DNA from 2 places in the Blastococcus sp. HT6-30 genome. Region 2 is predicted to be linked to the other one. Evidence: riboswitches for the same ligand, from Rfam matches in the RefSeq annotation. Region 2 holds a riboswitch; the other holds the start of a gene.
The links. A riboswitch is a leader RNA that binds a small molecule or an ion and turns the genes downstream of it on or off. The one in region 2 is predicted to bind S-adenosylmethionine.
Positions count from the first base shown of each region.

Region 1: linked by a shared signal. The riboswitch ahead of ABC795_RS17055 (bifunctional o-acetylhomoserine/o-acetylserine sulfhydrylase) and the one ahead of thrC (threonine synthase) in region 2 are both predicted to bind S-adenosylmethionine.

Region 1 covers NZ_CP155792.1:3,511,843-3,527,393, forward strand. Annotated here, with positions in the region: gene ABC795_RS16995 (MerR family transcriptional regulator) at 20-1,039, shown strand; gene ABC795_RS17000 (alpha/beta fold hydrolase) at 1,026-1,820, opposite strand; gene ABC795_RS17005 (acyl-CoA dehydrogenase family protein) at 1,941-3,200, opposite strand; gene ABC795_RS17010 (acetoacetate--CoA ligase) at 3,321-5,291, opposite strand; gene ABC795_RS17015 (DUF2237 domain-containing protein) at 5,360-5,764, shown strand; gene ABC795_RS17020 (glutathione peroxidase) at 5,809-6,303, shown strand; gene ABC795_RS17025 (hypothetical protein) at 6,365-7,078, shown strand; gene ABC795_RS17030 (EamA family transporter) at 7,185-8,144, opposite strand; gene ABC795_RS17035 (STAS domain-containing protein) at 8,188-8,634, opposite strand; gene ABC795_RS17040 (thioesterase family protein) at 8,851-9,648, shown strand; gene ABC795_RS17045 (mechanosensitive ion channel family protein) at 9,793-10,689, shown strand; gene ABC795_RS17050 (hypothetical protein) at 10,686-11,216, shown strand; SAM riboswitch class IV at 11,327-11,441, shown strand; gene ABC795_RS17055 (bifunctional o-acetylhomoserine/o-acetylserine sulfhydrylase) at 11,485-12,777, shown strand; gene ABC795_RS17060 (homoserine O-acetyltransferase) at 12,781-13,860, shown strand; gene ABC795_RS17065 (cysteine desulfurase-like protein) at 14,039-15,238, shown strand; gene ABC795_RS17070 (gamma carbonic anhydrase family protein) at 15,242-15,551, opposite strand, start outside.
Region 2 covers NZ_CP155792.1:519,950-535,500, reverse strand. Annotated here, with positions in the region: gene ABC795_RS02490 (DEAD/DEAH box helicase family protein) at 1-1,533, shown strand, start outside; gene ABC795_RS02485 (ArgE/DapE family deacylase) at 1,984-3,258, shown strand; gene ABC795_RS02480 (metal-dependent phosphohydrolase) at 3,255-3,896, shown strand; gene ABC795_RS02475 (DUF4031 domain-containing protein) at 3,853-4,137, opposite strand; gene ABC795_RS02470 (Gfo/Idh/MocA family oxidoreductase) at 4,176-5,171, shown strand; gene ABC795_RS02465 (NmrA family NAD(P)-binding protein) at 5,168-5,998, shown strand; gene ABC795_RS02460 (hypothetical protein) at 6,106-6,747, shown strand; gene ABC795_RS02455 (DUF72 domain-containing protein) at 6,757-7,554, opposite strand; gene groL (chaperonin GroEL) at 7,957-9,582, opposite strand; gene ABC795_RS02445 (cold-shock protein) at 9,880-10,080, opposite strand; gene thrC (threonine synthase) at 10,293-11,594, opposite strand; SAM riboswitch class I at 11,607-11,748, opposite strand; gene ABC795_RS02435 (HAD-IIB family hydrolase) at 11,807-12,628, shown strand; gene ABC795_RS02430 (ABC transporter permease subunit) at 12,696-13,568, opposite strand; gene ABC795_RS02425 (alpha/beta fold hydrolase) at 13,568-15,551, opposite strand, start outside.

The DNA of each region.
Region 1 (15,551 bases), 710 kb from region 2:
AGGCCCGAGGGTTCCGGGCGTGGAGGGACGCATGCGGGGGATCGGCCGGCTGGCACGGGAATCGGGCCTGACGGTGAGCGCCCTGCGGTTCTACGACGGCGCCGGCGTGCTCGTGCCGGCCCGCGTGGACCCGCGGAGCAACTACCGCTGGTACAGCGACGAGCAGGTCGTCGTCGCGCGCCTCGTGGCCCGGTTGCGGCGCGTGGGCATGCCGCTCGCCGAGATCAGCCGGGTGATCGAGCACCGGGACGACCCCGACGTCGTCGACGCCGTCCTGCGGGCGCATCTCGCGCGCCTGGAGGACGGCCTGGCCGACGCCCGCCGTGAACTCTCCGCCGCCCGATCCCTACTCGTTCCGGAGAGCCCTGTGACCAGCATCCGCACCACGACCACCGCCTTCCTCGACGCCCTGCGCGGCGTGCGCTTCGCCGTCGGCCGCGACCCCGGGCTGCCCGTGCTCACCGGTGTCCTGATCGACGCCGACGCCGACGACGTCCGCCTGGTGGCCACCGACCGCTACCGCCTGGCGGTGCGCACCCTGGCCGGCGCCGCGGTGGAGGGCCCGGCGGTGAGCGTCGTCGTCCCCGTGGCGCTGGCCGACGAGGCGCTGGCGACCCTGACCCCCGACGCCGGCCCGTTGACCGTCTCGGTGGACGGCGCGGACGTCGTCCTCACCGCCGGCGACCGGACGCTGCGCGGGCGCCGCATGGACGCCGACTTCCCCGACTACCGCCGGATCGTGCGGGGGTCGGGCGCCCACCAGGTGGAGGTCGACGTCGCACGGTTCCGCGCGCAGCTCGCCGCCGCCCCCACCCGGACGGTGCGGAGCCCGGAGGACGGCGCCGAGCAGGCCGCCACCGTGCTGAGCTTCGGGGACGTCGAGGTGGGCGTGAACCGCGAGTTCCTGCTCCAGGCCCTCGACGCCGAGGACGCCGGCCAGCTGGTGCTCGACCTCGACGGCCCCATCGCGCCGCTGGTGATGCGGGCACCGGGCCGCGCCGGCGACCTCAGCATGCTGATGCCGATCAGGCTGGGCTGACCCCGCCCGCCGTCCGGTCCAGCACGAGCCGGACGGTCTCCTCGGGCTCGTCCCACAGCGGGAAGTGGCCGGACCGCGCGAACCAGTGCAGCTCGGCGTCGGGGAAGGCCGCCGCGGCCCGGGCCGCCTGTCGGGCGAGCGTCACCCGGTCGCGGCGGCCCCAGCCGATGGTCAGCCGCCCGGGCAGCGTGCCGGCCGGGGCGCCCTGCTGCTTCGGGCCGCGGGCCAGGTCGTCGAGCACGACGCCGAAGGACGGCGAGTCGAGGTAGCCCTCGAGCTCGGTGCGGACGACGTCGGCGTCCAGGGCCCAGGGTCGGGCGGAGAACTGGGCGAGCAGCGCCGTCCGGCCGGCGGGATTGCCCAGCAACGCGGGCAGGACGGGGCGGATCCGGCGGACGAGGCCCACCGACGCGGCGATGCTGGTGCGGAAGACCGCCGCCTCCCGGTCGGTCCAGAACCCGCCCGGATCGAGGGCGACGTTGTCGCGCCCGACCCCGCGGCGGCTGAGCTCGAGCACCATGCGGGCACCGAGCGAGCTGCCGACCAGCGGCGCGTCGGCCAGCCCCTCGGCGCGCAGCCACTCCTGGAGGGCGTCGGTGAGGCCGGCCATCGAGGGGTCGGCCAGCGGTGGGGTGCCGCCGGCGAACCCCGGGAGGTCGACGGCGACGACGCTGCGCTGCGCGCTCAGGCCGGCGAGCACGGGCCGCCAGGTGCGCCAGGAGCCGCCCAGGCCGTGCACCAGCACGAGCGGAGGTCCGGATCCGGCGCGGTGCGCGGTCATCGTCACCGCTCGCCCCTACCCGCATCGACGACGGCCTGACCACGGTCCGCCCGGCCGGCGTGAGTGCGCGCTGACCGACGTCTCAGCGGGGTGCGAGAGGTCGATCTGCACGCAATGGCCTCAGCTCAGGGGCGAGCGGGGCAGCAGGCGGTCGCTGATGATCCGCTTCTGGATCTCGCTGGTGCCCTCGAAGATCGTGGTCAGCCGGGCGTCGCGCCAGTGCCGCTCCACCTGCCGCTCGGTGGTGTAGCCGTTGCCGCCGTGCAGCTGCATGGCCTGGTTGGTCACCCGGATGGACATCTCGGTGGCCTCGAGCTTCACCATGGACGCTTCCTTGGCCACCGGCAGCCCGAGGTCGAGCAGGTGGGCGACCTGGCGGTAGAAGGCGCGGGACTGCTCGATCTGCGCGGCCATCTCGGCGATGTTGAACCGCAGCGCCTGGAAGTCGGCGATCGGGTGGCCGAACTGCTCGCGCTCCTGCAGGTAGCGGATCGAGTCCTCCAGCGCGGCGCGCGCCAGACCCACCGCGCGCGCCGCGGTGTGCACGCGGGCGGTGTTCAGGAACTTCTGCGCCTCGGCGAACCCGGCCTGCTTGGCGGCGTCGCCCTCCTCGGCGCTGTCCTCCTGCGCGGCCTTGGCCTGGTCGATGACGTTGTCCTTCGGGATTCGGACGCCGTCGAAGGTGAGGTCCCAGGTCAGGAACCCGTGGTAGCCGATCTTGTCGATCGGGTGCCCGGTGAGGCCCTCGGGGAACTCGCCGCGCTTCTTCTCCAGCAGCAGGTTGATCAGGCCGGCCGAGCGGGACTCCCCCTCCTCCGGCTCCCGCTCGCGCACGAGCACCTGGATGAAGTCGGCGGCCTTGGCGTTGCCGCACCAGCGCTTGTGCCCGGTGACCACCCACTCGTCGCCGTCCAGCACCGCGCGGGTGGAGACGCCGGCCAGGTCCGATCCGGCGTCGGGCTCGGACAGCGCGATGGCACCGATCCACTCGCCCCGGGCGCTGCGGGCCATCAGCTCGTGCCGGCGGTCGGCGTCGAGGACCGCCGTGCCGAGCCCCTGGGAGCGGGCCAGGATGCTGGCCGTCGACATCCAGGCCCGGGCCAGCTCCTCGCTGACCATGCAGTACTCGAAGACCCCGAGCCCCAGGCCGCCCTGCTCGGCGGGCACGGTGATGCCGAAGTACCCGAGCTCCGCCAGCCGGGCGAGCAGGGACGACGGGATCTCGCCCTTCTGCGGGTCGAGCTCGTCGGCGACCGGCAGCACCTCGTCCATGGCGAACCGGCGGGCCTGCTCCTGCAGCCTCTCCCGCTCGGGGGTGTGCCACGGCGGCAGCACCGCGGGCGGCTGGGGCTGCCAGACCTCGTTCTCGCTCGACGCCATCGTCGGCCCTCCTCGCTCAGGGCGGCTGATCGCAACCACCGTGGCGGCTGGACGTGCCCGCCGCACGCCTCGGTCATCCGTGCAGGTGACCAGCCTCACCCGCTGCGCTGCGCGGCCCGTTCAGGAGCTGATCCGCTCCTGCGCCAGCCGGATGTAGTGCTCGACCAGCGAGGCGTCGTCGACGGCGCCGGTGTTGACCGCCCTCGCCGGGTCGACGCCCTGGAACAGCTTCTTCAGGGGCACCTCCAGCCGCTTGCCGGTGCGGGTGTGCGGCACGCCGGGGACGGCGATGATCTCGTCGGGCACGTGCCGGGGTGACGCCTGCTCCCGGATCGCCGTCCGCAGCTGCGCCTGCAGCTCGTCGGTGAGCTCCTCCCCCGGCGCGAGCTGGACGAACAGCGGCATCCAGTAGCCGCCGCCGGGCAGCTCGACGCCGAGGACGACGCAGTCGACGACCGCCGGGACCGACTCGACCGCGGCGTAGATGTCCGCCGTCCCCATGCGCACGCCGCCTCGGTTGAGGGTCGAGTCCGAGCGGCCGGTGATGATGCAGGTGCCGCGCTCGGTGATCTCCAGCCAGTCGCCGTGCCGCCAGACGCCGGGCCACGGCTCGAAGTAGGCCGCGCGGTAGCGGGAGCCGTCGGGGTCGTTCCAGAAGTGCAGTGGCATCGAGGGCATCGGCTCGGTCACGACCAGTTCGCCGAGCTCGCCCACGACCGGCCGGCCGTCCTCGCCCCACGACTCGACGGCCACGCCCAGCATGGGGCGCTGCAGCTCTCCCGCGGTGACCGGCAGCAGGGGCGCGCTGCCGATGAAACCGGTCACGACGTCCGTGCCGCCCGACGCGGAGGTCAGCTGCAGGTCGGTGCCGACGGCGTCGTAGACCCAGAAGTACGAGGCCTCGGGCAGCGGGGAGCCGGTGCAGCCGAGCACGCGCAGCGCGGAGAGGTCGTGGTCGTCGCCGGGACGGACGCCGGCCTTCTGGCAGGCGCCCAGGTAGCCGGGGCTCGTCCCCAGGAAGGTGATCCCGACCTCCGCGGCGAGGGCGAACTGCGCGTCCACCGTCGGGTAGGCGGGCGCCCCGTCGTGGACCACCGCCGTGGCGCCCGACAGCAGCGAGGACACGACGACGTTCCACATCATCCAGGCGGTGGACGTGTACCAGTAGAAACGGTCGCCGGGCGCCAGGTCCTGGTGCAGCAGCCCCCACTTGAGGTGCTCCAGCACCACCCCCCCGTGGCCGTGCACGATGCCCTTCGGCAGCCCGGTGGTGCCCGAGGAGTAGAGGATCCACAGCGGGGCGTCGAACGGCGTCGGCTCGAACGCGGGGTCCTGCTCGTCGGCGACGGCGTCGGCCCAGGGCAGCGCGCCGTCGGGCACCTCGTCGGGGAACAGCCGGGGGACGGCGATCGTCGTCCGCACCGTCGGCAGCGCCGCCCGCAGCTCGGCGACGACGTCGCGCCGGTCGTGCTCCCGCCCGTTGAAGCGGTAGCCGTCCACGGCCACCAGCACCGTGGGCTCGATCTGGGCGAACCGGTCCAGGACGGCGCGGGTGCCGAAGTCCGGCGCGCAGGCCGACCACACCGCTCCGATCGAGGCCGCGCCCAGGAAGGCCACGATCGCCTCGGGCACGTTGGGCAGGTAGCCCACGACGCGGTCGCCCCGACCCACCCCGAGCCGGCGCAGCGTGGCGGCGAACGCGCCCACCTGCCCGCGCAGCGCGGCCCAGGAGACCTCCACCGGCTCGCGGTCCTCGGCGACGGCGATGATCGCCGGGTGCTCCTCCGTGGCGTGCCGGAGCGCCTGCTCGGCGTAGTTGACCGTCGTCCCGGGGAACCAGACGGCGCCGGGCATGCTCCGGTCGGTGAGCACCCGCTCGTCCGGGACGCCGGGGAGCACGCCGGTCCACTCCGCGACGTCGCCCCAGAACCGGTCCAGGTGCTCGACCGACCAGCGCCACAACCGGTCGTAGTCGACCGGATCGCCGAAGGACAGGCCGCGGCGCTCCGCCACCCAGCGGGCGAAGGCGGCGATTCGGGTGGCGCGAGCGGACTCGGCGGTGGGCTGCCAGAGGATCTCGGGAGCGGGCACGCCCGCACGATGCCATCCTGGGCGCGCGACGGCCACGGCGTCGCCGTCCCCGGACCGCAGGAGGCCCCGTGCTGCCCGAGCCCACCGACGAGCGCAACGTCCTCGGCGGACCACTGGAGCCCTGCGGCACCGACCCGGTCACGGGGTTCTACCGCGACGGCTCCTGCACCAGCGGCCCCGAGGACCGGGGCCGGCACACCGTCTGCGCCGTCGTCTCCACGGAATTCCTCGCCGTGCAGCGGGAGCTGGGCAACGACCTGAGCACCCCGCGCCCGGAGTACGGCTTCCCGGGGCTGCGGCCGGGCGACCGCTGGTGCGTCGTGGCCATCCGCTGGCTGCAGGCGTACCAGGCCGGGGCGGCGTCGGGGGTCGTGCTCGCCGCCACCAACGCCCGGGCGCTGGAGGTCGTCCCGCTGGAGGCGCTGCGCCGGTACGCCGTCGACGTGCCCGACGACATCGGCGACCTCAGCTGACGCCCGATCGGAATGAACCCCCCGCCGGGGGTGCTGGCGCCGGCATGAGTGACCTCCTCGACGTGCCCGTGACCACGCTGCAGGGCACCGCCACCACGCTGCGGGAGCTGGCCGGCGGGCGCGCCACCCTGGTCGTCAACGTGGCCAGCCGCTGCGGGCTCACCTCGCAGTACACCGGTCTGGAGGCGCTCCAGCAGCAGTACGGCCCCCGCGGCTTCACCGTCATCGGCGTGCCGTGCAACCAGTTCATGGGCCAGGAGCCCGGCACCGCCGAGGAGATCGAGCAGTTCTGCTCGGCCACCTACGGCGTCACCTTCCCGCTCACCGAGAAGGTGGACGTGAACGGCCCGGGCGCGCACCCGCTGTTCCGGCAGCTGACCGCGACCCCGGACCTGGACGGGGCCGCCGGCGACGTGCAGTGGAACTTCGAGAAGTGGGTGATCGACGGCACCGGCCGGGTGGTCGCCCGCTTCCGGCCGCGCACCGAGCCCGACGACCCCGAGGTCCGCGCCGCGATCGAGTCGGTCCTCCCGGGCTGACCGCGGCCCGGCACCTCGACGTGGTCCGGCGAGGTCCGGCGGGAGCGCCTAGGTTCTCCCCATGGCCGATCTGCGCTTCTGGTTCGACCCGGTCTGCCCGTTCGCCTGGATGACCAGCAAGTGGGTCCGCATGGTGGCGGAGCAGCGGGAGTACGCCGTCGAGTGGCGGTTCATCTCGCTGCGGCTGCTCAACGCGCACATCGACTACGACGCCCACTTCCCGCCCGAGTACGAGGCCGGGCACACCGCGGGCCTGCGGCTGCTGCGCATGGCCGCCCGCACCCGCGAGGAGCACGGACCCGACGCGGTGGGCCCCCTGTACGCGGCCCTCGGCGCGCAGATCTTCGAGACGCCGAACGAGCCGGGTCACGAGGTGCGCCGCGGCACGCGCGAGTTCGTCGAGCCGATCCTCGCCGAGGTGGGGCTGCCGGCCGACCTCGCCGCCGCCCTCGACGACGACTCCTGGGACACCGCGCTGCGCGCCGAGACCGACGAGGCGCTGGCGCTGACCGGCAAGGACGTCGGCACGCCGATCCTGCACTTCCGGCCGCCGGAGGGGGTGGCCTTCTTCGGGCCGGTCATCAGCCGGCTGCCCGGCGAGGACGAGGCCGTCGCGCTCTGGGACCACGTCGTGGGGCTCGCCTCGTTCCCGGGCTTCGCCGAGCTCAAGCGCAGCCTGCGCGAGCGGCCCCAGCTGCCCGCGTTCGGGGTGCGGCCCGGGGAGTCGGGCGTGCAGGAGGACTGGCACGGCGGGAGCCGCCGGCAGAAGAAGTGACCCCGCCGGACCGCCTCGCCCACCGAGTCAGGGGGGAGGCGACGGCTGGTGGATCGCCAGGGCGGCCGACGACGTCACGCCCTGGGGAAGAGCCCCCGGCTCCGCCTCACGACGACAGCGGGGCCGGGGTCTCCGGTACCGGTGGCTGGGTGGTCCGCGCCGTCTGCGCCAGTGCGATCCCGGTGAGGACGACGGCGCCGCCGGCCACCTGCCAGCCGGTGAGCACCTGCTCAACCCACAACCAGGCGACCACGGAGGCGAACACCGGTTCGGCCGTGGCCACCAGCCCGGCCGCGGTCGGCGACAGGTGGCGCAGCGCCGCGATCGACAGCCAGAACGGCATGACCGCTCCCATCACCGCGATCCAGGCCACCAGCACCCACAGCGGCAGCTCCAGGGAGCCCATCGAGACGAGCACGTCGCGTCCGAGCACCCCGGCGTCGAACTGCCACCACGGCGCGGCGACCGCCCAGAAGACCGCAGCCGCGACGAAGGCCCAGCACGTGAGGGTGACCGGGTCCCGCGACACCGTGCCCCGCTCGCCGATCAGGTAGTAGGTCGCCAGGGCCACGGCGGCGCCGAGACCTGCCGCGACGCCGATCAGGTCCAGCGAGCCTTCTCCGGTCCAGACCCCGGTGACCAGGGCCAGCCCGGACAGCGACAGCACCAGCGCCGCCCACACCCGGCTGCGCACCTTCTCCCGGCGGACCAGCCACACGTAGACGGCGATGAGCACGGTCCCGGTGAACTCGAAGACCAGCGCGATGCCCACCGGTAGTCGTCCGATGGACACGTAGAAGAGGTACTGCGTCATCGCGATGCCGATGACGCCGAGCACGGCGAGCAGCGGGAGCTCCCGGCGGGTGACCCGCAGCCGGCCCGGGGCCACGACCAGCAGCACCGCGAGCAGGGCCACGGCCGCACCGGTGCACCGCAACGCGGTCAGCCGCGGGGCGGAGATCCCCGCCTGCAGGGCCAGCGTGGACACCGTGCCGTTGACGGCGAACAGGCCTGCGGCCGCCAGGGTGAGCGCATACCCCAGCGCGGGGCGGGCGACGCGGTCCACCCGCGCACGGTAGCGGGCTACCCCCGTCGAGCCGCCTACCGGTTCAGAACAGGGCCAGCTCCTGGACCGGCGGGCGTGGCGCGGGACCGGACGCGGTGAATGCCTCGTCGAGCCCGGTCGCCTCGAACACCCGCCACACCGACGGCTGCACGTTCCGCAGGAGCAGCTCGATGCCCCGCTGCTGGCACCACCGCCGGACGGCGATCAGCACCGACAGGCCTCCCGAGCCGATCGAGGGCACCCCGCCCAGGTCGAGTTCGAGCACGGTGCAGCCGGCCAGCGGGCGCGCGGCGACGAACGCCTCCAGCCGCGGAGCGGTGACCAGGTCGATGTCGCCCTCGACCACCACGAGCGCGTGCCCGCCGGCGGTCTCCCACTCCAGCCGCAGCGCGGCCGGCTCGGGCGGCGGCTGCGACACCCACCACGGCCGGCGCCGTCCGGGCGGCCTCGCCAGCCGCCGCGCCCCGTCCCACTCGTGCGCCCGCACCATGCCCGTTCCCCCACCTGCCGACGGCCCGACCCCCGTCGTCCGGACCGTAGGCAGCCCGCCCCGGCGATACAACGGATTCCGGTACGGCATCGACCGGTGTGCCACACGGCGGGCGCGCTGTCACGCGTCGTCATCGGGCGATCCGCCTCCGTCCGCCCGTCCCGGCCCGGATACCCGGCGCAGACGGGAGACAGCGGCCCGGCGAGACTCACGGTCATGGACGTGCCCGAGGCCCTCTACCTGCCCGACGGCGACGGCTTCACCGCGACCGCCCTCACCATCGGCCCGTGGGACGCCGGACACCAGCACGCCGGGCCGCCGGCCGCGCTGCTGCTGCGCGCGGCCGAGCAGGCGAGCGGGATCGCGGGCGGCCAGACCGTGCGCATGGCCTACGACATCCTCGGGCCGGTGCCGGTCGGCCCGGTACGGGCGACCACGTCGGTGGTTCGCCCGGGCCGCCGGATCGAGCTGGTCGAGGCGGTGCTCGACAGCGGCGACGGCCGTCCGCTCATGCGCCTGTCGGCCTGGCGGATGCGGTCCCGGAACGACGCCGCTCCGGCGACCGCGCAGCCGCACCCCGCGCCGGCCGGGCCGGAGGAGAGCCGGGCCGAGCGCGCGGCGTTCTTCACCACCGAGATCGCCTACCACCGGGCCCTGGACTGGCGGTTCGCCGCTGGGACGTTCAACAGCCCGGGGCCCGCCACCGCGTGGACCCGGCCGGAGTGCACGCTGGTCGCCGGGGAGCCGATGACCCCGCTGCAGCACCTGCTGGTCATGACCGACGCCGCCAGCGGCATCTCCGCGACGCTGGACTGGACGCAGGCCACGTTCGCCAACGTCGACCTGTCCGTGGCGCTGCACCGCCCGCCGCGGGGCGAGTGGCTCGGCATGGACGCCACCACGGTCCACGGCGGAACTGGAGCGGCGCAGTGCCTCGCCGTCCTCTTCGACGCCGTCGGGCCGATCGGCCGGTCCACCCAGTCGCTGTTCGTGGAGCCCCGCCCGCCGGCGTGAGTCATCTCTCCGTGCTCCTCCGGCGCAGGTCAGCGGCCCGTCGCGCGCCCGCGACCGCGGTACCGGCCGGGACCTGTTGGCATGGACGGGCACCGGTGCGCACTGTGGAGGGGTCGTCTTCCCCACGATCGGAGCCTGCTACCCGTGGACGCGTTGAGAGAGCTGCTGGACTGGCTGTCCGGGCGGGGTCTCGAGGTGGTGCTGATCGTCCTCGGCTCGGTGCTGCTCGCCAGGTTCGTGGCCTGGGCCGGAACGCGGATCACCGATCGGATCGACCGCAACTCCACCGGCGGCGACGCGCTGGTCCGCTCCGAGGCGGCCAAGCACCGGCACTCGCTCACCCAGGTGCTCACCTGGGCGGCGATCGTGCTGATCTACTCGATCGCGGTCTTCTTCGTCCTGGACCGGCTCGGGGTTCCGGTCACCGGCCTCGTCGCGCCGGCCACGGTGCTCGGCGTCGGCCTGGGGTTCGGCGCCCAGCGCATCGTCGGTGACGTGCTGGCCGGGTTCTTCATCATCACCGAGCGGCAGTACGGGTTCGGCGACGTCGTCTCCATCCAGGTCCTGGGCGGTGGCGACGCCGCAACCGGGACGGTGGAGGACGTCACGCTGCGGGTGACCCGGGTGCGCTCGCCCGACGGCGAGGTCGTCACGGTCCCCAACGGGCAGATCGTCAAGGTCGTCAACCTGTCCCGCGACTGGGCCCGCGCCGTCGTGGACGTGCCGGTGCCGACGAGCGTCGACGTCAACCGCGCCAACGAGATCCTGCGCCAGGTCGGCCGGGACGCGTTCCGCGACCCGGCGATGCGCCCGCTGCTGCTCGACCCACCCACCGTCATGGGCGTGGAGACCCTCGGCCTGGACGAGGTGAACGTGCGCGTCGTCGCCCGCACCCTGCCGGGCAAGCAGTTCGAGGTGGGCCGCGACCTGCGCGCCCGGGTGGTGCAGGCGTTCCGCAGCCAGGGGATGCAGGTGCCGCAGCCGACCACCAGCGCGCCGTCCGGCGACGGCGCCACGACGGTGCAGGAGGGAGTCCGATGAGCAGCCCCGACCACGGCCGGGCCGGCGACGGCGTCCCCGGCGAGCCCACGGTGAGCACCGCCCCCGCCACCACCGGCACCGCGGCGCCCGACGTCGCCCCCGCCCACCGCTGGTGGTCGTCGATCCCGCGGCACCTCGGACGGGCCCGCACCTCCACCGTGGTCCTGGTCGTGCTGTTCCTCTCGATCGGCGCGCTCTACCTCAACGTGCGACCGCCGGCTCCGGGGACGCCGGCCTCCCGTGAGGAGACCGTCGAGCAGACCGAGCCTGCGGAGACCGAGCCGACCGGGACCGAGCCGACCGGGACCGAGCCGACCGGGACCGAGCCTGCGGAGACGACCACCGAGCCCGTGCCGACGACCGGACCGTCGGGGCCGACCACCCGGTCGAGCACCCCGACCACCACCGGCTCGCCGTCCCCGGGCACCAGCGCCACCCCGACGGCTCCGGGGGCCACCGAGCCGGTGCCCACGGGCGGATCGGCCGGGCCGGGCGACGAGGCCTCGCCGGAGTCGCCGACCGGCTGAGCGCCGGAGCGGGTGTTTCACGTGGGACATCGCCTCGCCGGTCGGGGTCACCCGCCCGCAGCACCCGGGCGATGTGCGGGTGAGGGGGTCGACGCCCTAGGATCACATCGGCTCCTGAGAGGCAGCGCGAAGCACCTGGCTGGCTGCCCGGCAACCTCTACTCCGTCCGAGGTGCTCCAGGGGAAGAGCCGGCCGGAAGGCGCCCGCCTCCGGCAAACGACGGAGCTCCCGTGCGCCGCGGGTCTCCGCGAGCGAGAGGAGACGGCGCATGAGCGACCCCGCGAGCTGGAGCTTCGAGACCCGGCAGATCCACGCCGGCACGAGCCCCGACCCCACGACCGGCGCCCGCGCGCTGCCGATCTACGCGACCACCGCGTACCAGTTCCGCGACACGCAGCATGCCGCGGACCTGTTCGCCCTGGCCGAGATGGGCAACATCTACACCCGGATCATGAACCCGACGCAGGACGCGCTGGAGCAGCGCGTGGCGTCGCTGGAGGGCGGCGTCGCCGCGCTCGCCGTCGCCTCGGGCCAGGCCGCCGAGACGCTGGCCATCCTCAACGTGGCCGAGGCCGGCGACCACGTCGTCGCGTCGGCCTCGCTCTACGGCGGCACCTACAACCTGCTGCACCACTCGCTGCCCAAGATGGGCATCACGGTCTCCTTCGTCGAGAACCCCGACGACCCGGAGAACTGGCAGTCGCTCGTCCAGGAGAACACCCGGGCGTTCTTCGCCGAGTCGATCGGGAACCCGAAGGGCGACATCCTCGACATCGAGAGCGTCGCCGGCGTCGCCCACCGGAACGGGGTGCCGCTGATCGTCGACAACACCATCGCGACGCCGTACCTGATCCGCCCGCTCGAGTTCGGCGCCGACGTCGTCGTCCACTCGGCCACCAAGTACCTGGGCGGGCACGGCACGGTGATCGCCGGCCTGATCGTCGACGGCGGCGGGTTCGACTGGACCGGCGGCCGGCACCCGATGTTCACCACGGCCGACCCGACCTACCACGGCGTGGTCTACGCCGACCTGGGGGCGCCGGCCTTCGCGCTCAAGGCGCGGGTGCAGCTGCTGCGCGACCTGGGGCCGGCGGTCTCCCCGTTCAACGCCTTCCTGGTGGTGCAGGGCATCGAGACGCTGTCGCTGCGCATGGAGCGGCACGTGAGCAACGCCCAGCGGGTGGCCGAGTTCCTCGAGGCCCACGACTCGGTCGAGCGGGTCAACTACCCGGGGCTGACCTCCTCGCCGTGGCACGCCGCCCAGCAGAAGTACGCGCCGAAGGGTGCCGGCGCCGTCCTCACCTTCGAGCTGCACGGCGGCGTCGAGGCCGGCAAGCGGTTCGTGGAGGCGCTGGAGCTGCACAGCCACGTGGCCAACATCGGCGACGTGCGCAGCCTGGTGATCCACCCGGCGTCGACGACGCACTCGCAGCTCACCCCGGAGGAGCAGCTCACCACCGGGGTGACGCCGGGCCTGGTGCGCCTGGCCGTGGGGCTGGAGGGCATCGAGGACATCCTGGCCGACCTCGAGGCGGGCTTCCGCGCCGCCAAGGGCGCCTGAGCGATGGGCGGGTGGGTCGAGGGGGACCCGGTCGGCGACCGGCACTTCCTCGACCTGCCCGCCCCGTTCCCGCTGGAGCGCGGAGGGGCCCTCCCGGCCGTGCGGATCGCGTACGAGACCTGGGGAACGCTCGCGCCCGGCGGGGACAACGCCGTCCTGGTCGCGCACGCGCTCACCGGCGACAGCCACGTCGTGGGCCCGGCCGGACCGGGACACCCGACGGCCGGCTGGTGGAGCGGCATCGTCGGGCCGGGGGCGGCCCTGGACACCGACCGCTTCTTCGTCGTCTGCGCGAACGTCCTGGGCGGGTGCCAGGGCACCACCGGGCCGTCGTCGACCGCGCCGGACGGCCACCGCTGGGGCTCGCGCTTCCCCGAGGTGACCGTGGGCGACCAGGTGCGCGCCGAGGGCGCGCTGGCCGACGCCCTGGGCATCGCGCGCTGGGCCGCCGTGGCCGGCGGGTCCATGGGCGGCATGCGGGCCCTGGAGTGGGCCGTGGCCGAGCCCGACCGGGTCGGCGCGCTGTTCTTCCTGGCGTCCGGCGCCGTGGCCTCGGCCGACCAGATCGGCACGCAGACGACCCAGCAGGCCGCCGTCCGGGCCGACGCGCGCTGGGCGGGCGGGAACTACCCGCTCGACGCCCCGCCGGTGGACGGCCTCGGGGTCGCCCGGCGGATCGCCCACCTCACCTACCGCAGCGGGCTGGAGCTGGAGGCGCGCTTCGCCGCCCGCGTGCAGGACGACGGCCGCTACGCCGTCGCCTCCTACCTGGACCACCACGCCGGCAAGCTGGCCCGCCGGTTCGACGCCGGCAGCTACGTGGTGCTCACCGAGGCCATGAACAGCTGGGACGTCGGCCGCGGCCGCGGCGGGGTCGAGGCGGCGCTGTCCCGGGTGACCGCCCGCGCGCTGGTGGCCGGTGTGGACACCGACCGGCTCTACCCGCTCGACCAGCAACGCCGGGTGGCCGACGCGCTGGGCGTGCCGCTGCGCGTCATCCCCTCGCCGTACGGGCACGACGGCTTCCTCATCGAAACCGGCGCCGTCGGGGCGCTGCTGGCCGAGCTGCTGGCTGCGGAATGAACGCCGAGGAGCACGCGGACCTGGCCGCCCAGGTGGCCCGCGCCCGCGAGTGATCCCGGCGTCGCGGGTGGAGCTCCGGCGTCGGCGACGGGACGCCGGCGCTGGACCTCGGCGAGCTCCGCGCCACGATCGCCCCCTCGCCGGGTGAGCCGCCCGGCCGGCGGTTAGCGTCGCGGCCGTGAGCCTCGACGTCGCCGTGCTGCGCGCCTCCTTTCCGTCGCTGGCCAGCGGCACCGCCCACTTCGACGGTCCGGGCGGTACCCAGGTACCGGCCGCGGTCGGCCGGGCGGTGGCCGCGGCCCTCACCGCCCCGGTCAGCAATCGGGGAGCGGTGACCGCCGCCGAGCGGTTCGCCGACGAGACGGTGCTCGGGGCGCGGGCGGCGATGGGCGACCTGCTCGGCACCGACCCCGCCGGCGTCGTCTTCGGCCGGAGCGCCACCCAGCTCGTCTTCGACCTGGCCCGCACGCTGTCGGCCGGCTGGGGTCCGGGTGACGAGGTCGTCGTCACCCGGCTGGATCACGACGCGAACATCCGGCCGTGGGTGCTGGACGCCGCCGCGGTCGGCGCCACGGTGCGGTGGGTGGGCTTCGACCCGGCGACCGGCGAGCTGACCGCCGACGACGTCGCCGCGGCGCTCACCGACCGGACCCGGCTGGTCGCGGTGACCGGAGCGTCCAACCTGATCGGCACCCGGCCACCGCTGGCCGCCATCGCCGAGCAGGTGCACGCGGCCGGCGCGCTGCTGGTCGCCGACGGCGTGCACCTGACCGCGCACGCCCCGGTCGACGTCCAGGCTCTCGGGGCCGACGTCTTCCTCTGCTCGCCGTACAAGTTCCTCGGCCCGCACTGCGGCGTCCTGGCGGCCGATCCCGCGTTCCTGGCGACGCTGCGGCCGGCCAAGCTGCTGCCGTCGACGGACGCGGTGCCGGAGCGCTTCGAGCTGGGCACGCTGCCCTACGAGCTGCTGGCCGGGACCACGGCGGCGGTGGACTTCCTGGCCGACCTCGGGGGCACCGGGACGCGCCGGGAGCGGCTCCTCGCGGCGATGGCCGCGATCGAGGAGCACGAGGACCGGCTCCGCGAGCGCCTGGAGGCCGGGCTGGCCGAGCTGCCCGGCGTCCGGCTGTGGTCACGGGCGGCGCACCGCACCCCGACCCTGCTGCTCACCTTCGACGGGCGGGACGCCGCCGACGCCTACCGGTTCCTCGCCGCCCGCGGCATCAACGCACCGGCCGGGCACTTCTACGCCATCGAGGCCAGCCGGTGGCTCGGGCTCGGCGACACCGGGGGCCTCCGGGCCGGGCTGGCGCCCTACAGCGACGCCGACGACGTCGACCGGCTGCTCGACGGGCTGCGGGGGTGGCTGGCCGGCTGACGCTCAGCCCAGCCGCTGCACCCGGCGGGCGGACTCCAGGCGGTCGGTGTAGCTGATCGCGTTGCCCTGGATGTGCAGCTGGTCGTCGTCGGTCGCCTCACGCATCACCTTCGCGGGTACGCCGGCGATGAGCGAGCGGGGCGGGAAGACCTTGCCCTGGGTCACGACGGCGCCGGCGGCCACGATGGAGCCGGAGCCGATGTGCGCGCCGTTCATCACGATGCTGCCCATGCCGACGAGCACGTCGTCGTCGATTCGCGCGCCGTGCAGCACCACCCGGTGCCCCACCGAGACCCGCTCGCCCACCACCAGG
Region 2 (15,551 bases):
GCCGACGCGATGGGCATCGTCCTCGACCCGAACCTGACCAACGCCGTCGGGCCGGTCCGCGCCGGCACGCAGGGCTACGTGACCACCTACGCGCAGGTCGCCGGCAAGCCGATGCTGCACGCCGCTCGCTCCACGGCCGTGAAGTCGCTGGTGATCCTCGACGAGGTCCACCACGCCGGCGACGGCCTCTCGTGGGGCGAGGCGGTCGAGGAGGCGTACGGCATGGCCGCCCGCCGGCTCTGCCTCACCGGGACGCCGTTCCGCACCAAGCCCGACGAGCGCATCCCCTTCGTCCGCTACGAGGAGGACTCCTTCGAGGGCGACGACGGCTCCGGCGGGATCGGGCTGGTCAGCAGGGCTGACTACACCTACGGCTACAAGGAGGCGCTCGCCGACAACGTCGTCCGCCCCGTCGTCTTCGCCGCGTACACCGGCACCTCGCGCTGGCGGAACTCCGCCGGCGAGGTCGTCGCCGCCTCGTTGAGCGAGGCCGGCACCAAGTCGGTGGAGATGCAGGCCTGGCGCACCGCGCTGGACCCCAAGGGCCAGTGGGTGCCGCACGTCATCGCCGCGATGGACGACCGGATCACCCACCTCCGTGAGGAGGGCGGCATGCCCGACGCCGCCGGGCTGATCCTCGCCAGCGACCAGGACGACGCCCGCGACTACGCCAAGATCGTGCGGCGGGTCACCGGCAAGGCGCCAGAGCTGATCCTGTCGGACGACCCGAAGGCGTCGAAGAAGATCGAGAAGTTCAACAAGGGCGGTGCCCGGATCGCGGTCTGCGTGCGGATGATCTCCGAGGGCGTCGACGTCCCGCGGGCCGCCGTCCTGGCCTGGATGACCTCCTACCGGACGCCGCTGTTCTTCGCCCAGGCCGTCGGCCGCGTGGTCCGCTCCCGGGCCTCGCACGAGTCGGCGACGGTGTTCCTCCCCGCCGTCCGTCCGCTGCTGTCGCTGGCCGCGTCCATGGAGGAGCAGCGCAACCACGTGATGCCGCCGCCCAGGACCCAGCCCGACGAGGAGCTGGAGGCGCTCGACCTGCCGCCACGGGAGCCGCGCGAGGGCGAGCTGAAGCAGTGGGAGGCGCTGGAGGCCGACGCCCGCTTCGCGCACGTCCTCCACGGCGGGACGGCGCACACCGGTGAGGGCCGCCCGGCGCTCGTCGCGCCCGAGGAGGAGGACTTCCTCGGCATCCCCGGCCTGCTCACCCCCGAGCAGACGGCGTCGCTGCTGGCCAAGCGGGACGACGAGCTGCGGGTGCGGATCGCGGCGAGCCACCGGAACGACGGCGACGACTTCATGGTCGTCGAGGACCACCCCGACGAGGACGACGCCGGCCGCTCCTGGCGCGACGCCGCGGAGCTGCGCCGGGAGATCAACCGGCTGGTCAACCGGGTGGCGGCGCGCACCTCGCAGCCGCAGGCCGTGGTGCACACCCAGCTGCGCCAGTCGGTGCCCGGCCCGCCGTCGGCGTCGGCGTCGGTCGACGTGCTCCGCGCGCGCCGGGAGCGCCTGCGCACGATGCTCTAGGTGGAGCGACCCCCGCTGGGCGGTGAGCGGTCCGAGCGGCCCTCACGACGATCGGCCCCACCCTGAGGGTGGAGCCGATCGGGAAGTGAGGTCCGGACCGGATGACGGCCGCCTCGCGGCGAGATGCACAACGCGGCTCCAGGCCCCCGACCGAGGTCGGGGCGGTAGTCCGTGAAGGCGTAACCAAATGGCACCCGGGGGCACGATGCACCCGGCCCGGACGTCTTCGAGGCTACCCGCGCACTCCGGGCCGACACCCGTCCGGCAGGACTTTTCAGTTCTCCGCGCTCGCCCTGCGTGCGGAGTCGACCGTGGGCGCTGACACGATGACCACGCCGGCTTCTTCGCGGCGGTCTGCCCGGCCTGGACGACCGCGCCGGTCCGAGGTCCCCGCGCACGCCGGCGCCGCACCGTCCCGGCCCGTCGGCGACGCGTGCCAGACTCCCGCGCATGGCCGACCTCACCGCCGTCGAGGCGCGCGTGCTGTCCGCCGTCGACGAGCAGTGGGCGGTGGACCGGCTCTGCACCATGATCGCCGTCCCGTCGGTCGGGGGGAGCGCGGCCGAGAGCGAGGTCCAGCACCTGCTCGGCGACTGGCTGGACGAGCTCGGCTGCACCGTCGACCGGTGGCCGATCGACCTGGTGGAGGCCGCGAGCGCCCCCGGCGCCCCCGGCCAGGAGGTCGTGCGCAGCGAGGCGTGGGGCGTCGTCGGCACGGTCGACGGCGCCGAGGACGGCGCGCCGGCGCTGGTGTTCGCCGGGCACACCGACGTCGTCCCGCCCGGCGACCGCGACCTGTGGGCCGGCGATCCGTTCGTCCCCCGGATCAGCGGCGGCGCCGTGCACGGCCGCGGCGCGTGCGACATGAAGGCCGGGGTGGTCTCGTTGCTGGCGGCAGTGCACGCCCTCCGGACGGCGGGGGTGCGCCTGGCCCGCCCGCTCGCGCTGCACGGCGTCGTCGGCGAGGAGGACGGCGGCCTCGGCGCCTGGGCCACGCTGCGCCGCGGCCACACCGGCGAGCTGTGCGTCATCCCCGAGCCCACCGCCCGGGCCGTCGTCACCGCCCACGGCGGGGCCCTCACCTTCCGGCTGGAGGTGAGCGGCCACGCCGCCCACGCCGCCATGCGCGACCGCGGCGTCAGCGCCGTCGAGCTGTTCGCGCACGTGCACGGGGAGCTGCTCGCCTTCGAGGCCGAGCGGCAGCGCGACGCCGATCCGCGCTTCGGCGAGGCCCGCTTCCCGCACGGCATCTCCATCGGCCGGGTACAGGCGGGCGACTGGGCCAGCTCCGTCCCGGACCGGCTGGTCGCCGAGGGCCGGTACGGGGTGCGGGTCGGTGAACCCCTGGAGACGGCGAGGGCGGCGCTCGAGGCGCGGCTGGCCGAGCTCTGCGCGGCGCACCCGTGGCTGGCCGCGCACCCGGTCCGGCTCACCTGGACCGGCGGCGCCTTCGCCAGCGGCGAGCTGCCGGCCGGCTCCCCGCTGCTGCCCGCGGTCATGTCCGCCGTGGTCGACGCCGGCGGCGCCGAGCCGGCCGAGCGCGCCATCGCCGCGGGCACCGACCTGCGGCTGTACGCCGCCGCGGGCATCCCCACGCTGCACTACGGCCCAGGCGACCTGCACCTCGCGCACGGGCCGCTGGAGTCGGTACCCGTGGCCGACCTGGTCACCGCCGCCCGCGCGTTCGCCCTGCTCGCGGTGCGCACGTGCGGGGTCCTCCGGTGAGCGGCCCGGTCGGCTTCGAGGCCTGGGCCGCGCTGGCCGGCGACTCCCCCACCTCGCGCACCGAGTGGGCCGCCGTCGTCGCCGCGTGGAGCGAGCCGCACCGCCGGTACCACGACCTGGCACACCTCGCGGCGGTCCTCGGCCTGGTCGAGCGGCTGGTCGCCGACGTCCCCGACCCCGACGCCGTGCGGCTGGCCGCCTGGTACCACGACGTCGTCTACGACCCGCAGCGGACGGACAACGAGCAGCTCAGCGCCGCCCGCGCCCGCGCCGGCCTGCGCGGGCTCGTCCCGGACGAGCGGGTCGAGGAGGTGGTGCGGCTGGTGCTGCTCACCGACGGGCACGACGTGGCACCCGGCGACGCCGACGGCGCAGCCCTCTGCGACGCCGACCTCGCGGTGCTCGCCAGCCCGCCGGGGGCGTACGCGGGCTACGCGTCGGCGATCCGCGCCGAGTACGGGCACCTGGACGACGAGACGTTCACCGCCGGGCGGATCGCCGTCCTGGATCAGCTGCTGGCGCTCCCCCGGCTCTACCGGCTGCCCGCCGCCGCGGAGTGGGAGCCGCTCGCCCGCGCGAACCTGACCGCGGAGCTCACCCTGCTGAGGCAGCGGGCCGGCGGGCCTTCCGGAGCCTGAGCCCGGCCGCGAGCAGGCGCTGCAGCAGCTCGCGGCACTCGACCGGCTGCGCTCCCGCCGCGACCGCGACGTCGTAGAGGTCCTCGGGGATGTCGTAGTGGTCGCCCTGGAAGGCCCGCCGCGGGATGCCCAGCTCCGCCGCGACGAAGGCGTGCAGCTCCTCGTAGCTGACGTCGCTGACCAGGTGGGACCAGCGGCGGCCGCGCCAGGGCCACACCGGGGAGTCGATCAGCACGGCCACGGGAGGCAGTCTGCCGCGCCCCGACTAGCGTCTGCCGGGTGAGTGCAGAGATCCGCTGGGGAGTCATCGGGCCGGGCCGCATCGCCGAGAATGTGATGCACGACTTCGCGCACGTGCCGGGCGCGCGGGCGGTGGCGGTCGCCTCGCGGTCGCCGGAGCGGGCCGACGCCTTCGCCTCCCGGCACGGCCTGGACCGGGCGCACGGCTCCTACGCCGCGATCATCGCCGATCCGGACGTCGACGTGCTGTACCTCGCCACCCCGCACCCGCAGCACCACGCGCTCGCGCTGGCCGCCCTCCGCGCGGGCAAGGCGCTGCTGGTGGAGAAGTCGTTCACCGCCACCACCGCCGGCGCGCACGAGGTGGTCGACCTGGCCCGGGAGACCGGCGTCTTCGCCATGGAGGCCATGTGGACGCGCTTCCAGCCCGCCGTCGTCGCCGTGCGCGAGCTGATCGCCGACGGCGCGATCGGTGAGGTTCGGTCGGTGCAGGCCGATCTCGGCGTGGCCCGCGAGTACGACCCGCTCGACCGGCTCTTCGCCATGGAGCTCGGCGGTGGCGCGCTGCTGGACCTCGGCGTCTACGTCGTCTCCTTCGCCCAGATGCTGCTGGGGACGCCGGAGCGCGTCCTCGCCGCCGGCTCGGTGTTCCCCTCCGGGGCCGACGCCGACGCCGCCCTGCTCCTCGACTTCGGCGACGGCCGCACGGCCGCGCTCACCACCTCGCTGCGCAACGCCCTCCCCGGGCAGGCGCGGGTGTTCGGGACGACCGGCTGGATCGACGTCCTCCCCCGGTTCCACCACCCGGCGACGTTCGTGCTGCACCGCACCGGCGCCGAACCGGAGACGATCACGAAGCCCCCGGCCGGCACCGGGTACGCGCACGAGCTGATCGAGGTCACCGATTGCCTGCGGGCGGGCCGGGCCGAGAGCGCCGTCATGCCGCTGGCCGACACGCTCGTCGTGCAGGACGTGCTGGGCCAGGCGGCGGAGCAGCTCGGCGTCCGGCACGCCGAGGCGGTCGACGTCCTGTGATCGTCGTGACCGCCGCCGGCGGCTCCACCGGCACCGCCGTCGTCCGTGCCCTGCTGGCGCGCGGGAAGCAGGTGCGCGCCGTCGTCCCCTCGCGCCGGCCGCGCCCGCAGCTGGACGCCCTCGGCGCCGAGGTGGTCGTCGGCGACCTCACCGGCGACCTGTCCGCCGCGTGCGCCGGCGCGGACGCCCTCTACCTGATATGGCCCAACTTCGACCCGTCGGAGGCCACCGGCGCCCCCGCGGTCCTCACCGCCGCCGCCCGCGTGGGGGTGCGCCGGCTGGTCTACCACTCGGTGCTGCGGCCGCAGATCCGCGCGATGCCGCACCACGCGGCGAAGGACCGGGTCGAGGAGGCCCTCGACGGCGCCGTCGCGGGGACGGCGGCGCGGTGGCGGGTGCTGCAGCCCTGCGCCTACGCCGACAACCTCGACGGTCAGCTGGCCGGAGCGGCGGAGAGCGGCGAGCTGCGCAGCCCGTGGGGCCTGGAGAAGGCGCAGTCCTTCGTCGACCTGCGCGACGTCGCCGAGGCCGCGGCGGTGCTGCTCACGGCCGACGGGCTGGACAGCGGCACCTTCGAGGCCGCGGGGCCCGAGGAGCTGACCGCACCCGACGTCGCCGGCCTGCTGTCCGCCCGCTCCGGGCGCCCCGTCGCCGCGGTTGACGCGCCGACCGGCAACGACGCGACCTACGCCGGTCACTGCCGCACCGCGATGTTCGACTGGTACCGCGCGCACGGGTTCACCGGCAGCCCGCGGGTGCTCACCGACCTGCTCGGCCGATCACCGCGCACGTTCGCCCAGCACCTGACCGACGCCCCGACCGGGTAGCGCCCGTCCGGGTGAATCGGGCCGCACCGCTACAGCCGCCTCCGCCTGGAGCCGATACCCGTTCGAAGCGCCGCATCCGCGGTTCCCGTTCGGAAGGAGCTCCACCCATGGCACTGCTCGAAGGGCTCGCCGCCGTCGTCGCCAAGATCGCCGGTGCCGGCACCGCGGCGCAGGTGGCCACCGGCCTGGGCATCGCGGCCGCGGGGGTGACCGGCGCCGGTGCGGCCGGCGTCCTGCCGGCCCCGGTGCAGGACACCGTCGCCTCCGCCGTGGAGACCGTGACGCCGTTCGACTTCCCCCGGTCCTACGACCTCGCCCTTCCCGCCCGGTCGACCGACGACACCCCCGAGACCGAGACCGAGACCGAGACCGAGACCGAGATCGAGAGCGAGACCGAGATCGAGAGCGAGACCGAGACCGAGACCGAGGAGCCCAGCGAGGTCGAGACCGGGGCCGAGGTGGTCATCGAGGACGGCGACCGCCGCGGGCTGGTCAACGCCCTTTTCCACGCCAACGCCAACGCCCGGGACGCGCTCGCCGCGGCCCAGGACCGCCAGGTGACTCACGACGGGGAGGAAACCGCGCGTGCGGCCGAGAAGGCGCCCAAGGGCACCCAGAAGGCAGCCGAGAAGGCCGCCCGCGACGCCGACGAGCAGGTCGAGGAGAGCGCCGAGGAAGCCGACGGGGCCGCGGCGGGCGCAGGGCGGGGCAACGGCGAGGGCAACGGCAACGGCAACGGCAAGGGCTGACCGGAGCCGTCAGACCGGGGGGACCTCCACCGGCGCCCAGGCCAGACCGGTCGCCTGGTCGGCCGTGGGCACCCGCGTCGGCGTCCCCCCGGTCCGGCGCACCGCGTCGGCGAACAGGCATGCGTCGATGACCGCGGCGCAGCCCGGGTCGTTGTTGAAGTAGACGAGGACGTCGTCCTCCCCGTACGTGGCGGCCAGCCGGTCGGCCCACAGCTGGAGGGTCTCCGGCCGGTAGCGCCAGTTCTCCAGCCCGGTGTGGAACCTCAGATATCCCCAGTCGGCGGTGCGCCAGAGCGGGGCGACCGGCTGCTCCATCCGATCGGCCCAGCACAGCGCCGCGCCGTAGCGCTCCAGGAGCGCCCGGATCTCGTCGGTCCACCACGACTCGTGCCGCGGCTCCACGGCCACCCGCGTTCCGCTGGGGAACTGGGCCAGGCAGGTGCGCAGCAGCTCCGGGTCGGCCTTCAGCGTGGGCGGCAGCTGCAGCAGGATCGTGTCCAGCTTGGCCTCCAGACCCTCCGCGCGGCCCATCAGCCGGGCGACCGGTTCCTCCGGCTCGCGCAGCCGCTTGATGTGGGTGAGGAACCGGCTGGCCTTGACCGCCCACCGGAAGTCCGGTGGCGTGCGCTCCCGCCACTTGACGAACGTCTCCCGCTCGGGCAGCCGGTAGAAGGCGTTGTTGCTCTCGACGGTGGCGAAGTGCTCGACGTAGTGCTCGAGCCACAGCCGCTGCGCCAGCTTCTGCGGGTAGAAGGCGCCGCGCCAGTCGCGGTACTGCCACCCCGACGTACCGATGATCACCGTCACGCCCGACGGCTACCCCGCGGTGCGCGGGCTGACGCGACGGCAGCCGCCTGCCCCCCGTATTGGGGACAGGTCGCCTCCCTGCGCTCGGCTGCCCGCAACGGTGCCCGCGGACCACTGTTCCGTCCACGAGACCGGCCCACAGCGGTGTAGGGACGGCGCGACAGCGGAGTAGTCGATGACCAGAACAGGACCCACCCGGCACAGGGGTCGCGGCGGTGCGCACGCGACCGTGGTTCCCCCCCGTCACCAGCCGATGGCGGGCCCTCGGCCTGCGTCCTGCCGCTCCGCCCCCGGGTGGTCACCACTGGTCCAGCGAGCGGGCCCCGGAACGCCGACAGGGGCGGCCCGCTGGAGAGCGGACCGCCCCTGCCGGGCAGTGCTGGTGCTACGAGGGGGCCGGACTCAGAAGTCCATGCCGCCCATGCCATCGCTGTTCGGCATGGCCGGAGCGTTCTTCTCCGGCTTGTCGGCGATGACGGCCTCGGTGGTGAGGAAGAGCGCCGCGATGGAGGCGGCGTTCTGCAGCGCCGAGCGGGTGACCTTGGCGGGGTCGATGATGCCGGCCGCGACCAGGTCCACGTACTCGCCGGTGGCGGCGTTGAGGCCCCAGCCGGTCTCCGAGTTGCGGACCTTCTCCGCCACGACGCCGCCCTCGAGGCCGGCGTTGATGGCGATCTGCTTCAGCGGCGCCTCGAGCGCGACGCGCACGATGTTGGCACCGGTCGCCTCGTCACCCTCGAGCTCGAGCTTGTCGAACGCGACGGCCGTGGCCTGTGCGAGAGCGACGCCACCACCGGCGACGATGCCCTCCTCGACGGCGGCCTTGGCGTTGCGCACCGCGTCCTCGATGCGGTGCTTGCGCTCCTTGAGCTCGACCTCGGTCGCGGCGCCGGCCTTGATGACGGCGACGCCACCGGCCAGCTTGGCCAGGCGCTCCTGCAGCTTCTCCCGGTCGTAGTCGGAGTCCGACCGCTCGATCTCGCTGCGGATCTGGTTGACCCGACCCTGGATCTGGTCGGTGTCCCCGGCACCCTCGACGATCGTCGTCTCGTCCTTGGTGACGACGACCTTGCGGGCGCGGCCGAGCAGCTCGATGCCGGCGGTGTCGAGCTTGAGGCCGACCTCCTCGCTGATGACCTGGCCACCGGTGAGGATGGCGATGTCACCCAGCATGGCCTTGCGGCGGTCACCGAAGCCCGGTGCCTTGACGGCGACGGACTTGAAGGTGCCACGGATCTTGTTCACGACCAGGGTCGCCAGGGCCTCGCCCTCGACGTCCTCGGCGATGATGGCCAGCGGCTTGCCCGACTGCATGACCTTCTCCAGCAGCGGGAGCAGGTCCTTGACCGAGCTGATCTTGCCGTTGACGACGAGCACGTACGGGTCGTCGAGGACGGCCTCCATGCGCTCGGCGTCGGTGACGAAGTAGGGCGAGATGTAGCCCTTGTCGAAGCGCATGCCCTCGGTGAGCTCGAGCTCGAGGCCGAAGGTGTTGCTCTCCTCGACGGTGATGACGCCTTCCTTGCCCACCTTGTCCATCGCCTCGGCGATGAGCTCACCGATGGCGGGGTCGGCGGCGGAGATCGACGCGGTGGCGGCGATCTGCTCCTTGGTCTCGACGTCCTTGGCCGTGGAGAGGAGGTACTCGGTGACCGAGGCGACGGCCTTCTCGATGCCCTTCTTGAGGGCCATCGGGTTGGCGCCGGCGGCGACGTTGCGCAGGCCCTCGCGCACGAGCGCCTGGGCGAGCACGGTGGCGGTGGTGGTGCCGTCACCCGCGACGTCGTCGGTCTTCTTCGCGACCTCCTTGACGAGCTCGGCCCCGATCTTCTCCCACGGGTCCTCGAGCTCGATCTCCTTGGCGATGCTCACACCGTCGTTGGTGATCGTGGGGGCGCCCCACTTCTTCTCCAGCACGACGTTCCGGCCCTTGGGGCCGAGGGTCACCTTGACGGCGTCGGCGAGGGTGTTCATGCCCCGCTCGAGGCCGCGGCGCGCCTCTTCCTCGAAGGCGATCATCTTGGCCATGTGGTGGTGTCCTCCATGCATCGATCGCTGCACGGCCGGGTTCGGCGCCCGCGACGGACGACACCAGCGACGTGGACGCTCCGTCGGCCCACGGACCGGTGCCTCACCGTTCCGACCTGATTGGCACTCAGGAGCCCCGAGTGCCAGAAACGAGTCTGGCACTCGACCTTGGCGAGTGCAAGAACGGGGGGTCGGTCGGCGTTCCTGCGGGTGGCCTGACGTGCACGGAGGCCCGGCCCCCCGAGCGGGGAACCGGGCCTCACGGGTGGTGCGGTGCGTCGTCCGGAGGACGACAGGTCACGCAGAGCGGACGGCGTCGGCCTGCGGCCCCTTCGACCCCTGGACGACCTCGAACTCGACGCGCTGACCCTCGTCGAGGCTCTTGTACCCGTCCATCTGGATGGCCGAGTAGTGGACGAAGACGTCCTGGCCGCCGTCGACGGCGATGAAGCCGAAGCCCTTCTCGGCGTTGAACCACTTCACGGTGCCCTGTGCCACGTGTGCTCCCACGTTCGTACCTGCGGACGGCTCCTCTGGATCGGGGAACCGGGTCCACCTCTTCCGCCCGCTCGAACACGAACATGGAACTGGATCCGCGCGAGAAGGTACATCAGGAAAGCCCTGGTCGGGTCGTCTTCGCCCGATCGATACCGGCCCCGTCCCGGGCACCGCCCCGAGCCTGCGAGGGATGCGGAGGACGGCGTCGTCTCTCAGTCGATGAGGCCTGCGGCCCGCACCGACTTCAGGGACGGCTCGACGCGGTGCGTCGGACCGACGACCGGCTCCAGCGGGTCGAGGGTCTTCAGGCCCTCGCCGGTGTTGAGGACGACGGTCTCCTTGGCCGGGTCCAGGAGCCCGCCCTCGACGAGCTTCCGCAGCACCGCGACGGTCACGCCGCCGGCGGTCTCGGCGAAGACCCCGGTGGTGCGGGCGAGGTCGCGGATCCCCTGGACGATCTCGTCGTCGCCGACGCGGGCCACGGCACCGCCGGTGCGCCGGATGGCGTCGAGCGCGTACGGGCCGTCGGCCGGGTTGCCGATGTTGAGCGACTTGGCGATGCCGGTGGGCTTGACCGGCTTCACGACGTCCCAGCCGTTGTCGAAGGCGGTGGCGATCGGGTCGCAGCCGGCCGACTGGGCGCCGAAGATCGTCCACTCCGTGGCCTCGACGATGCCGGCGGCGGTGAGCTCCCGGAAGGCCTTGTCGACCTTGGTGAGCAGCGAGCCGGACGCCATCGGGATGACGACCTGCGCCGGGATCCGCCAGCCGAGCTGCTCGGCGAGCTCGTAACCCATCGTCTTGGAGCCCTCGGCGTAGTACGGCCGCACGTTCTGGTTCACGAACGCGGTGTCCTCGAACTCGTCCGTCTCGGCGAGCTCGCTGGTCAGCCGGTTGACGTCGTCGTAGGACCCGTCGACGGCGACCAGCGTCTGGCCGTAGACCGCCGACTGCACGACCTTGCCCGGCTCCAGGTCGCTCGGGATGAACACGATCGACGGCAGCCCGACGCGGGCGGCGTGCGCGGCGACGGAGTTGGCCAGGTTGCCCGTCGAGGCGCAGGCGATCTTCCGGTAGCCCAGGCCCTTGGCGGCCGTGGCGGCGAGGCTGACGACGCGGTCCTTGAAGGAGTGGGTGGGGTTGGCCGAGTCGTCCTTCACCCAGAGCCCGCCGGTCAGGCCCAGCTCGGCGGCCAGCCGGTCGGCACGCACCAGCGGGGTCATGCCCGGGTCGAGGGACACGCGCTCGGCGGGATCCTGGCCCACGGGCAGCAGCGCGACGTAGCGCCAGATGTTCTGCGGGCCGGCCTCGATCTGCTCACGGGTGACCGCGCGCATCAGCTCGGGGTCGTAGTCGACCTCCAGCGGGCCGAAGCACTCGGCGCAGGCGTGCTCGGCGATCAGCCCGAAGGTGGCGCCGCAGTTGCGGCAGACCAGCCCGCGAGCCGGACACGGCGGGGTGGGGCCGCCTGCCGACGAGTCGGCCTGAACGGAACCGGGAGCGGTGAGAGTCATGCGACGACTACCTCCTCATCTTCCCCGCAGCGGGCCGTCGAGCCGCGCGGGACGGAATTGGCACCTCCCGCCGCGCTGCTCCATGAGATCGCTGCGCGGACGGCGGTTGCCGGGGCTTCATCGGGCCGTGTCCCTCTGCCCCTCTGGATGAGTGAACGATCCGAAGCGTACCCGCGGGCGGTACGGCACCTCGCGGCGGACAGGATGAGGGCGTGGCAGCGCGCATCGTCTACACCGATCTCGACGGCACCATGGTCGGCCCGCGCGGCTCCTTCTGGCACACCGCCGGCCGGGAGCTGACCGACGGCCCGGCCGGCGCCCTGCTCGACCTGCACCGCGCCGGGGTGGCGTTGGTGCTGGTCAGCGGCCGGACCTACGAGCAGGTGGTGGAGGCCGCGCGCATCTTCGCCGCCGACGGCGCCATCGCGGAGCTCGGCGCCATCATCGGCTGGGGCTCCGGGCGGCACACCCACCGGCTGCGCGGCGAGCTGCCCGCCGGCTACGGCGACCGGGCGCCGATGGACGTGATGGCCGAGCTCGGCGTGGTCGAGGACCTCGTCGCCGCGCACCCCGGCCGGCTGGAGTGGCACGCCCCCTGGCACGCGACCCACCACACCGACGCGCTGCTGCGCGGCCGGGTGGACCCGCTCGCCGCCGACGCCTGGCTGGCCGAACGCGGGGTGGGGTGGCTGACGCTCAAGGACAACGGGGCCATCCCCGCGTCGTCCCGGTTCGGCCTCCACGACGACCCGGCGCCGCCGCGGGTCTACCACCTGATGCCGCGCGGCATCTCCAAGGGGGCGGCGATCGCCTGGGACCTGGAGCGCCGGGGCCTGTTCCCCGACGACGCCGTGGCGATCGGCGACAGCCTCAGCGACCTGGACATGGCCCCCGCCGTGGGCCGGCTGTGGATCACCGCGAACGGCGGCGCGGTCGACGGGATGGCCGCGGCGCTGGCCGCGGTCCCCAACGCCTCGGTGACCGCCGCCGCCATGGGCGAGGGCTGGGCGCAGGCGGTGCGCCAGAGCCTGTGACCCGGCATTCTGTGCACGAACGGTCGCCTTGGGCAGTCCGGGACGACGGTTCGTGCACGAACGGCTGTCAGCTGGTCACGTCCCTGCGGGCGAAGTGCCGGAAGCCGAGCGCCGTGAAGACGGCGATGTAGACCAGCGACTGGATCACGCCGCGGAACAGGTCGCCGTCGTCGACCGGTGTCTGCAGCAGGTCGGTCCAGGCGAACTCCTCCGCCGTCGGGAACCAGTCGCGGATCGACCCGAGCTGCTCCACCTGGTCGAGGATCGCGAAGACGAACATGGTGAACACCGCGCCACCGACCGCCCCCAGCGGTGCGTCGGTGATCGTGGAGAACCAGAACGCCAGCGCACCGACGACGAGCAGGTGGACGGCGAGGTAGCCGAGCATCCCGGCCAGCCGGAGCATGCCCTCACCCTGGTCGATCCCCACACCGACCGGCGTCCTGATGTCGTCGAAGCCGAACGCGATCCCGCCGGCGACCACCGCGACCGCGGCGAGCGTGACCAGCGCCGCGACCGACTGCACCAGCGCGGCCAGCCACTTCTGCCGGAGCAGCCGCATCCGGGGGATCGGCGTGGCCAGCGCGTACCGCAGCGAGCCCCACTGCGCCTCGACGGCGACGGTGTCGCCGAAGAACAGCGCGTAGACCACCACGAGGAAGAAGCTGGTCGTCGCGAACAGCACGAACAGGGTGAAGTTCAGCCCGCTCGCCGTCGCGACGTCGACCAGGTTGATCCGGCTGTTCTCCGCCGCCTCCTCGCTGGCGCCCAGCTGGAGGGCGGCGATGAGCACCAGCGGCAGCGCGATCATGAGGGCGAAGACGCCGAGGGTGCGGCGGCGCTTGAACTGCCGCCGCAGCTCCACCGACACCCGCAGCGTCCGCTCCGGCCGGTAGCCGGCGACCGCGCCGGTCGGCTGCACGTGGTCGGTCGTGGCCATCAGCTCTCCCCCACCAGGGCCAGGAAGGCGTCCTCCAGGCGTCGTCGCGGCGTGAACTGCTCGACGGCGATGCCGGCCGACACCAGCGCCTGCAGCACGTCGGCGCGGCGGGAGCCGTCCAGCTCGGCGACCAGGCCGTCGTCGCCGCGCGCGGCGGTGACCCCGGGCAGCGACGAGAGGACGGCGATCGCCCGGTCGGTGTCGGCGTCGTCGGCCAGGCCCACGAGCACCGAGCCACCGGTGCCGACGATCTCCTCCACCGTGCCCTGCGCGATCTTCTGCCCCTTGGCCATGACGACCACGTGGCTGCAGGTCTGCTCGATCTCGCTGAGCAGGTGGCTGGAGACGATCACGGTGCGCCCGGTGGCGGCGTAGGAGCGCAGCACGTCGCGCATCGCGTGGATCTGCGGCGGGTCGAGCCCGTTGGTCGGTTCGTCGAGCACGAGGAGATCGGGCAGCCCGAGCATGGCCTGGGCGATCGCGACCCGCTGGCGCATGCCCTGGCTGTACCGGCGCACCGGCCGGTCGATGGCCGCGCCGAGGCCGGCGACGGCGAGAGCTTCGTCCATGTGCGCGTCCTCGGCCGGCCGGCCGGTGGCGGCCCAGTAGAGGCTCAGGTTGTCCCGGCCGGACAGGTGCGGCTGCAGGCCGGTGCCCTCCACGAAGGAGCCGAGCCGGGACAGCACCGGGGCGCCGGCACCGGCGGCGTGCCCGAAGACGCTGATCCGCCCCTCGGTCGGCCGGATGAGGCCCATCAGCATGCGCAGCGACGTCGTCTTGCCGGCGCCGTTGGGCCCGAGCAGGCCGAGCACCTGGCCGCGCCGCACCTCGAACGACAGGTCGCGCACGGCGACGAAGCCGTCCTTGTAGGCCTTGGTCACGCCGGTGAACCGCAGCGGGACGTCCTCGCCGTCCGGCTCCACCTGCGAGATCTGCCGGCGTCGCCGGCTCCCCCACCAGCGGGCGGCCAGCCAGCCGAGCAGACCCAGACCGGCGACGACGGCGAGCAGCACCCACCAGCGCGAGGTGCCGCCGGTCGACTCGCTCCGGCCGCTGACCTCGGGCGCCGCGAGCTGCGTCTCGCCCGCGGCCACGCCGTTCGCGGCACCGGCCGAGGCCAGGCCGACGGAGTAGACGGCCGCCTCGTCGGGCAGCGCGAAGGCCTGGTCGGTGGAGGACACCAGCACCCGCATCCGGTGGCCGGCCTCGAAGCGGTGCACGATCCCCGGCAGCGTGACGCCCACCCGCGTCGGGGCGGTCGGATCGGTGGAGAGGCCGGTGAGCGCGAGGGGCGCGACCAGGCCACCGGGCAGCGTGGTGGCGCCGTCGGGACCGACGTCGTAGAGCTTGGCGAACAGCGTCGCCGATCCGCTGGGCGAGGCGACCACGAGGTCGACGGTCGAGGCGCCGACGACCTCGACGGCCTCCTCCAGCGGAGCGCTGTCGAAGGCGGCGTACTGGCCGGGGATCTCCGCGGTCGACCCGCCCAGGGCGGAGGTCAGCGCACCCAGCCCCGGCACGGTGGTGAGGGCGGCCGGCGTGCCACCGGCCGGGGTGACGACCGGCTGCACGGGCCCGGAGACGGTCACCGACCGGCGGGTGGCCGGCTCCGCGCCGTCCAGCCCGGGGTAGGCCTCCGCGGCGACGGTCTGGCCGCCGCCCTGGACCCGGCCGATCGTGGCGCCCAGCCCGGTGGGCGCCGGGAACTCGAAGCCCGTGCCGGGGTCCTCGCCCTGTCCCCGCAGGTGCCAGTCGAACCAGCCGGCGATCTGGTCGCGCAGCTCCTGCGTCTGCCGGTCCGACGAGGACGCGTCGTGGCCGCCGGCGAACCAGACCACCTTGACCGGGGTCCCGTCCGCCGCGATGCCACGCGCGTTCGCGTCGGCCTGGCCGAGGCCGAAGAGCGAGTCCTGGGTGCCCTGCACCAGCAGCGTCGGCACGTCGATGCGGTCGAGCACGCCGTCGGGGCTGCTGCGGTCGAGC